Regions from separate parts of the Lysinibacillus sp. C5.1 genome, predicted to be linked through region 1. Evidence: riboswitches for the same ligand, from Rfam matches in the RefSeq annotation. Region 1 holds a riboswitch; the other holds the start of a gene.
The links. A riboswitch is a leader RNA that binds a small molecule or an ion and turns the genes downstream of it on or off. The one in region 1 is predicted to bind lysine.
Positions count from the first base shown of each region.

Region 1 (4,437 bases):
GGATTAGGTACAAAAACGGAATCTGTTGAGCGTATTGTATTAGGTACTGGTAAAGTAATGATCGATTTAGCAGACCGCGTGAAAGATGGAGAAGGCTTCGATCACTTACACATTGTGCGTGTAGAACAACTTTACCCATTCCCAACAGCGCAAGTAGCTGATATTATTGCTAAGTATCCAAATGTAAAAGAAATTGCATGGGTGCAAGAAGAACCTAAAAACCAAGGTGCTTGGAATTACGCATTAGAAACATTATATGAGCTATCTGAAGGTAAAAAGCTTCGTTATGTAGGTCGTCCTGCAATGAGCTCAACTTCAGAAGGCGATGCAGATTCTCATAAAGCAGCTCAGTCTGCTGTCATTGAAGAAGCAGTGGCTGAAACGGTTAAAGTTAAATAAACATATCAACATTACTGGAAGCTGGGCTACTTGCCTAAGGCGGTAGCCCTTTTATGTGCATTATGCACGTTAATCAAAGGAGGAAATGAAAGTGGCTGAAATTAAAGTCCCTGAATTAGCAGAATCGATTACAGAAGGTAGTATTGCACAGTGGGTTAAAAAAGTGGGCGACCGCGTGGAAAAAGGTGAATTTATCGTTGAACTTGAAACAGATAAAGTAAACGCTGAAATCATCTCTGAAGAAGCTGGCGTACTAACACAAATTTTAGCTGAAGAAGGCGATACTGTTCTTGTAGGTCAAGTAATCGCAGTTGTAGAAGCTGGCGAAGGTGCAGCACCAGCACCAGCTGCAGCACCAGTTGCAGCACCAGTTGCAGCAGCTCCAACACCAGCAGCGCCACAAGCAGCAGCTCCAACACCAGCACCAGTTGTAGAAGAAACTACAGGTGAGCGTGTCATTGCGTCTCCTGCAGCACGTAAACTTGCTCGTGAAAAAGGTATTGACCTTGCAGCTGTATCTCCAGTAGATCCACAAGGCCGTGTACGTGTTCAAGACGTTGCAGCTCATGGTACAGCACCAGTAGTAGCGCCACAAGCAGCGCCAGCAGCACCAAAAGCAGTAGTAGCTGTTGACGAATCTCGTGTTACAATTGAAAAAATGAGCCGTCGTCGTCAAACAATTGCTAAACGTCTATTAGAAGTGAAGCAATCAACTGCTATGCTTACAACATTCAATGAAGTAGATATGACAAACGTAATGGCATTACGTTCACGTAAAAAAGAACAATTCTTTGAGTCAACAGGCTCTAAGCTTGGTTTCATGTCATTCTTCACAAAAGCAGTAGTGGCTGCACTTAAAAAATACCCATATGTGAATGCTCAAATCGTTGGCGATGAAATTCACTTAAATAACTTCTTTGATATTGGTGTAGCTGTATCAACTGAAGAAGGTTTAGTAGTACCAGTTGTTCGCGATGCTGACCGTAAAAACTTTGCTGAAATTGAAGATTCAATTGCAGATTTAGCTAAAAAAGCTCGCGATAAAAAATTAGGTATCGCTGATCTTCAAGGCGGTTCATTCACGATTACAAATGGTGGTGTATTCGGTTCATTAATGTCAACACCTATTATGAACGGTACTCAAGCTGCTATTTTAGGTATGCACTCAATTAAAAAACGTCCAGTAGAAGTGAACGGTGAAGTAGAAATTCGTCCTATGATGTACTTAGCACTATCTTATGACCACCGCATTATCGATGGTAAAGATTCTGTAGGCTTCCTTAAAACAGTTAAAGAATTACTTGAAAATCCAGAAGATTTATTATTAAATTCTTAATATAGAAAAATATGTGTTCAAGCCCTGCAAATTTAACGGTTTGCAGGGCTTTTTGTTGTCCCTGTATAGGGAAGCTTCGGTTCTCAAGGAATAGACGAAATTTCGCCTTATACAATTGGTCTAAAGGCCTTTAAATGTAGAGAAATACTGAATCTTTTGTATTGCCGGTAGTATTGAACATGATAATATTTTATGGAAAAATATTAAATAATAATTACAACACTTCTACTTTCTTAGATGTAATTTATGGATTTTAGAAGGATAATAACCTAATTTTGTCATTAGTCAGAAAAATGATAAAACTATCTTGACGAATAGACTAGCTTTATAGTAATATCTAAATATCAATTAAATAAACAAACCTCACTGTTATCTATGTGAGGTAGAGGCGCGGTATTTATTAGTCCATTGCTGAGTTAAAGCAAGCGAAGACGTAATGGAGAAGGAAATATCGCCGAAGTATAAAAGGAGCTCGTACTTTTATGCTGGGTCTGCAGTGAATAAGTGCAGGACTGTCCTAGTAAATCTAATTCCAGTTTACTAGGTTGTGCTATCTCAGAATGATGGAAATTATAGTGAGGATTTGGGCAACTGTCAATAAAAGGTAAGACCTAAGTTCAAAACTTAGGTCTTTTTTTGTACAGTTGCTTTATTTTTTTTACAGAAAAGGGGAGTTTTAGATGAAAAGAAAATGGTTGCTATTTATGTTAACGGCAATGACAGCGATTTTGTTAGCAGCTTGTGGTGCTGGAGACAAATCGGAAGACAAAGCATCAGGTGATGCGGCGAAAGAAGAAACAGGTGGAGAATTCCGCATAGGTATGGAAGCAGGTTATCCTCCATTTAACTGGACACAGCAAGATGATTCAAATGGTGCAGTAAAAATTGCTGATAATGCAGAATATGCAGGCGGCTATGATGTACAAATGGCGAAAAAGATTGCTGAAGGTTTAGGAAAAGAATTAGTTATTGTCAAAATGGAATGGGATGGTTTAGTTCCAGCACTACAATCCAAAAAAATTGATGCGATTGTAGCGGGGATGTCCCCAACTAAAGAACGTAAACAAACAATTGATTTTACAGAAAACTACTATACTTCTGATTTCGTCATGGTAATTAAAAAAGGTAGTAAATACGAAGATGCAAAATCTATTCAAGATTTCTCAGGTGCAAAAGTTACTTCACAGTTAAATACGTCTAACTACAATGTAATTGATCAAATTAAAGGCGTAGTAAAACAGACAGCAATGGAGAATTTCTCTGCAATGCGTGTCGCTTTAGAAGCAGGCAAAATTGATGGTTATGTAGCAGAGCGTCCAGAAGGTATTTCCGCTGCAGCAGCGAATGACAAATTTACATTTGTATCATTCGAAGAAGGCTTTGATACAGATATTTCAAATACTTCAATTGCAGTTGGTTTACGTAAAGGTGATGCAAGTCTAGATAAAATCAATGAAATCCTAAAAGGTATTTCAGAAGATGATCGCCAAAAAATTATGGAAGAAGCAATTCTTCAACAACCTGCAGCACAGTAATTTCGTTGAGGTTGCGCCAAAATGGAAAATAGTATACTGGAAGTATTTCTAGTATGCTATTTTTTGATATAAAAGTATGAATCCTTGGAAATAAAAAGGATTTTTATTAAGCGGTGCAGCCTCAATCATTTTCGTTTATATAGAAGGGTAGCACCTTCTGATAAATGCTCATGTCTATGGTGTGTATCACATAATTTGAATAAAGCAACATCATTCAAATGAAGAGATGATTTCGCTAAGGCATATTTGATATCAAGCAACAACGCGTTGTTAGGAGGAACATCATGAGTTTAGATTGGATCATTTCTATAATAGAAAACAACTGGCAAATGTTTTTACGAGGTGCGTATTATACATTACTTATTTCAATTATCAGTACAGTCATTGGTGCATTTATCGGATTTTTTATTGGGATTATGCATACCATTCCAGTACGTAAAAAGGGTATAAAATATTATGTATTAAAATGTGTTAATTTTATACTGACATGCTATGTAGAATTTTTCCGTGGTACACCAATGATTGTACAAGCAATGGTAGTATTTTACGGACTAGATATTGCTTTTGGGATTGATATGCACTTTATTACGGCAGGTATTTTAGTCGTTTCGCTTAATACAGGTGCTTATATGGCAGAAATTGTTCGTGGAGGGATTGTTTCCATTGATAAAGGACAGTACGAAGCTGCTTCTGCTATTGGGATGGGACATGTACAAATAATGATGTATGTCGTATTACCACAAGTTGCGCGTAATATTTTACCGGCGACAGGCAACCAATTAATTATGAATATTAAAGATACGGCTGTTTTAAGTGTGATTGGCGTAACGGAACTATTTTTCCAAACGAAATCAATATCAGGTAATAACTTCCGCTATTTCGAATCATTCTTTGTTGCATGTGTGCTGTACTTTATCATGACATTTACGGCATCAAGAATATTATTATACGTTGAAAAACGCCTTGATGGACCGGATGCTTATCAAAAAGAATTAAAGGAAATTGACTAAGGAGGACGAACAAATGGCAATCATTCAAATAGAGCATTTAAGTAAATCATTTGGACGTAACCAAGTGTTGAAAGATGTGAATTTTAAAGTAGAAAAAGGAGAGGTTGTATGCTTAATCGGTTCATCAGGTTCCGGTAAATCAACACTCTTACGTTGC
Region 1 covers NZ_CP066226.1:2,323,384-2,327,820, forward strand. Annotated here, with positions in the region: gene I5435_RS11230 (2-oxoglutarate dehydrogenase E1 component) at 1-399, shown strand, start outside; gene odhB (2-oxoglutarate dehydrogenase complex dihydrolipoyllysine-residue succinyltransferase) at 491-1,735, shown strand; lysine riboswitch at 2,111-2,296, shown strand; gene I5435_RS11240 (transporter substrate-binding domain-containing protein) at 2,416-3,270, shown strand; gene I5435_RS11245 (amino acid ABC transporter permease) at 3,555-4,280, shown strand; gene I5435_RS11250 (amino acid ABC transporter ATP-binding protein) at 4,294-4,437, shown strand, end outside.

Region 2 (4,437 bases), 1.0 Mb from region 1:
GCAGCCACACCAACTACACTTAGAATTACGAAAAGAACGTTTGTTACATAAGTAGCAATCTTTTGAGACTGTGGTGATTGTGTAATACCCCAGCTTACTAAGAATGACCACAAACCATTTGTTAAGTGGAAAGTTGCTGATAAAATACCAACAATGTAGAATCCAAGCATAAATGGATTTGCAACGATATTTGCCATCATGTCGTAATCAACGTGTGTACCAAGCGCTTTTTGAATACGAGTTTGGAAAATATGCCATGCAATGAAAATTACTAAAAATACACCTGTGAAGCGTTGTAATGAGAACATCCAGTTACGGTATGTGCTGAAACGCCCTGTATTTGGTGTAGCTGTGAATGCAATGAACACACCATAAAATGCGTGGAACATTAATGGAATGTAGATGACAATCCACTCAACTAGGATAAGAAATGGAATTTTTTCCATTACTGCGGTAGCATCATTGTAACTTTCTGCTCCGCCTGTTGCTGTAAAGTTAATGAATAGGTGCATCGTTAAAAACAGACCTACTGGAATGATCCCAAGTAGAGAATGTAAGCGACGCCATAAAAACTCTCGATCTTTCGACAAGACTGTTACCCCCCTTAGTACTTAAAATAGCACAACAAAAGAAGTCATCATTTTGTAAATGATACTCCATTGACTGTGTATTTCATCATGGTACAATATTATGACATGTTTATTGTACTCTCAAGAGCTACGAGCGTCAAGGTAACATAGAGTTTTTGCTAGACCTTATTAAAGAAGCAATCTAGTACATAACGTGTCGTTTCTTCTCGAAAAATCTATCATTACTTTATTGGTGCTAAATTATAAGAAAATTCTAAGAAAGAAGGATTTCTATGTTAAATAATCCATCTAATACTATCTCATCATTTGGATATGAGTTAATTCGTGATCATGTCCTATCTTCAATACTTGGTAAACATGAGGATGACGTACTATATTGGGCTGGCAAGGAGCTTGCACGGAAGTTTCCTTGTAAAAGTCAAGATGAACTTATCGCATTTTTCGCAGATGCGTGCTGGGGTACTCTAGTATTGACAAAGGAGTCTAAAGATGGGCGCATTTTCCATTTAATGAATGAACCAACCCTTTTACAAATTCAAAATCGTAGCTTTAGACTTGAAGCAGGCTTTATTGCTGAACAAATTCAGCAAGTAAAAGGTTACTTGACTGAATGTTATGATGAGAAGCGTGAAAAACAACAGCTTGTCACGTTTACAGTCAAATGGGATGTTAAAGAACGTATTATGAATACAATAACAAATGAATAAACGTTTAAAGGATTCTTTTGTTAGAACAAACCTTATACGTGGGGACAAAAGGCAACAAGATGTTACTCTTGATGCCTTTTATCATTTTATATAGTAGTTACTGTTTGTGAATTTCTTCTTCTAAATTAAACTCCTCATGTAATGCATTAGCAGCTCGAATCATTTCGTCTTGCGGCACAACAACAGAGACTTTAATTTCCGACGTACTCACCATTTTTACTGGAATATCCTCTCGACGTAAGCGATCAAACATTCTGGCAGCTACTCCAGGATTCGATGCCATCCCAGATCCAATAATCGACACTTTCGCTAAGCCGATTTCAAAATCGGCAAAGCTAAAACCAAGTGACAATTTACTATTTTCTAACACTCGTAAAGCTTCAGCAAATTCCTCTTTTAAAATGGTAAAGGATACAGATGGTTTCACACCTTCAATAATAGCTTGAACAATAATATCAACATTAATGCGGTTTTCTGCCAGTATCGCAAACATATCTGCTAACGATGCAGTTGAATATGTATCATAGCCAATTGTTAAACGAATAATATCTGCTTCGAAAGCAACACCACGTACAATTAAATTTTTCTCCATTTCAACTTCCTCCTTCAATAAAGTACCTACTGTATCCACTACACTTGAACGAATAATCACCGGGATTTGAAATTTTTTTGCTAACTCCACTGCACGTGGATGTAGAATATGTGATCCTAAATGCGAAAGTTCCAACATTTCATCATAGGAAATCTCCTGTAACTTTCTCGCTTTTTCAATATGACTTGGATCAGCTGTATAGACACCATCGACATTTGTATAAATCTCAACACGCTCTGCATCTAATGCTGCTGCAATGGCTACTGCTGTCGTTTCTGCTCCACCCTTTCCAAGTGTTGTAATATTGTTGGCAGTATTCATCCCTTGTTCCCCAGCAATAACAACAATTTGTCCTTGTGTCATATGCTCTTGCATGCGACGAACATCGATTTGATCAATACGTGCATTAAAATGCTTTGCATCTGTCTGCACACCAGCTTGCCAGCCAGTTAATGACACTGCATCATAACCGGCCTCTTGCAAAGCAATCGCAAATAGTGCACTTGATAGTTGCGAGCTCGTCGATAACAGTACATCCATCTCACGCTTAGAGGCATCATCTGATAATGCACGTACCATTTTCGTTAAGTCTTTAGCTGTACGGCCCATCGCTGCTGTCACTACTACTACATCATAGCCACGCTCTTTTTTTGCCATTGCAATTTTAGCGACCTCCTGAATCCGCTCTGTTGAGGCGATTGCAGGTCCACCAAATTTCAATACAATACTTGCCATTTTCATCATTCTCCTTTTTTAGATTCGTTTCTAGAACAGCAAAAAGGCAGCCCTCACATAACGTGAAAGCTGCCTGCAACATGTACAATAAAATAGCTTGCGCATGTGTGATAGCTCTCCGAAACGTCAAGATTCGACAGTCCTACATCTGTTAAATGCAAAACCAGCAAAGTTTCGGAACAACGATACTTCACTTCGGCAAGCTCCCCTTTCACACATCATCACTGGATTTGTCCATCCTTCGATGTGCTACTATTGAACCTTGCACCTCTATCATCACTTAAAATAGTGAAATGTAATTTTACCTTTTATGAAAATACTTCGTTATTATGCTTTATTGCACAATCGTTCATACAAGGATTGTTAGAACATAATGGTATTACCATTGCTATGTTCTATTCCAACATTAGCATATGTCTAATCCTTTGACAACGTCTGCTGCTGAAAATAAGTGTAAATAATGTTCGCTAAGTTTGCAGGCATTCCTGCTTCTTGAAGGGCAAGCTCACTCGCCTCACGAATCTTTTTAACTGAGCCAAAATGCTTCAATAGCTGTTGCTTTCGTTTCGGTCCAACACCTTCAATGCCATCGAGTACAGATTGAATCGCATTTTTTTCATGTTGTTGCCGTAGGAATGTAATAGCAAAACGGTGCACTTCATCCTGAATACGTTGAAGTAAATAAAAGCCATCACTCGTTCGTTTTAATGCGATAACATCAGGCGGATCTCCGAATAAGAGCTGAGATGTATTATGCTTATCATCTTTTGCTAAACCAGCGATTGGAATAACAAGACCAAGTTCATCTTCCAACACTTCTCGTGCCACTTCCATCTGTCCTTTACCGCCATCTATTAGCACTAAATCGGGCAATGGCAAGCCTTCTTTTAATACCCTCGTGTAACGGCGGCGTATCACTTCCTGCATTGCCCCGTAATCGTCATGTTTTGCGGCTGTTCGTGTTTTGTATTTACGATATTCTTTCTTTGCCGGTTTACCATCAATAAAAACAACCATTGCTGATACCGCATCCGTACCATGCATATGGCTATTATCGAATGCTTCAATGCGCAATGGTGCTGAAATGCCTATTGCTTCGCCTAGTGCCTCGCATGCGCCAATTGTACGTTCTTCTTGTCGCTCAATCAATTGGAATTTAGCAGCCACAGCAATTTCCGCATTTTTCATAGCCAAATCAACTAGCTCTTTCTTTTGCCCTCGCTTCGGTGTCAGTACTTTAACCCCTAATAATTCGGTTAAAATTGCCGCATCAATAGCCTGTGGAATGAAAATTTCTTTCGGTTTAATATGCTCTAGCTTTTCATAAAAGCGTCCGACAAACGTTAAAAATTCTTCCTCCACGTCCTGATAAATTGGGAAAATGGAGACATCCCGTTCAATTAACTTGCCTTGACGAACGAAAAACACTTGCACACACATCCAACCTTTTTCAACCGCATAACCAAAGACATCGCGATTGGTCGTATCACTAGACACGATTTTTTGTTTTTGCATAACCGTCTCAATATGTGCAATTTGATCGCGGAACTCCTTTGCTCGCTCGAATTCTAGTTGCTCTGCCGCGACTAGCATCTTGTCCTCAAGTTCTTTTTTTACTGCCTCAACACCGCCATTTAAGAACTTCGTCATATCTTCAATCATATCGTGATAGATGTGAGCATCAATATCCTTTACACATGGAGCTAAGCACTGTCCCATATGATAGTACAAGCAAACCTTGGTTGGTAATTGCACACATTTTCGCAGCGGATAAAGTCTATCAAGCAGCTTTTTCGTCTCACTTGCTGCATAC
Region 2 covers NZ_CP066226.1:3,358,650-3,363,086, forward strand. Annotated here, with positions in the region: gene I5435_RS16445 (succinate dehydrogenase cytochrome b558 subunit) at 1-590, opposite strand, end outside; gene I5435_RS16450 (YslB family protein) at 863-1,297, shown strand; gene I5435_RS16455 (aspartate kinase) at 1,395-2,624, opposite strand; lysine riboswitch at 2,728-2,905, opposite strand; gene uvrC (excinuclease ABC subunit UvrC) at 3,042-4,437, opposite strand, start outside.
Region 2: it holds a riboswitch for lysine, as region 1 does, so the genes downstream of both, I5435_RS16455 (aspartate kinase) here and I5435_RS11240 (transporter substrate-binding domain-containing protein) in region 1, are expected to answer to the same signal.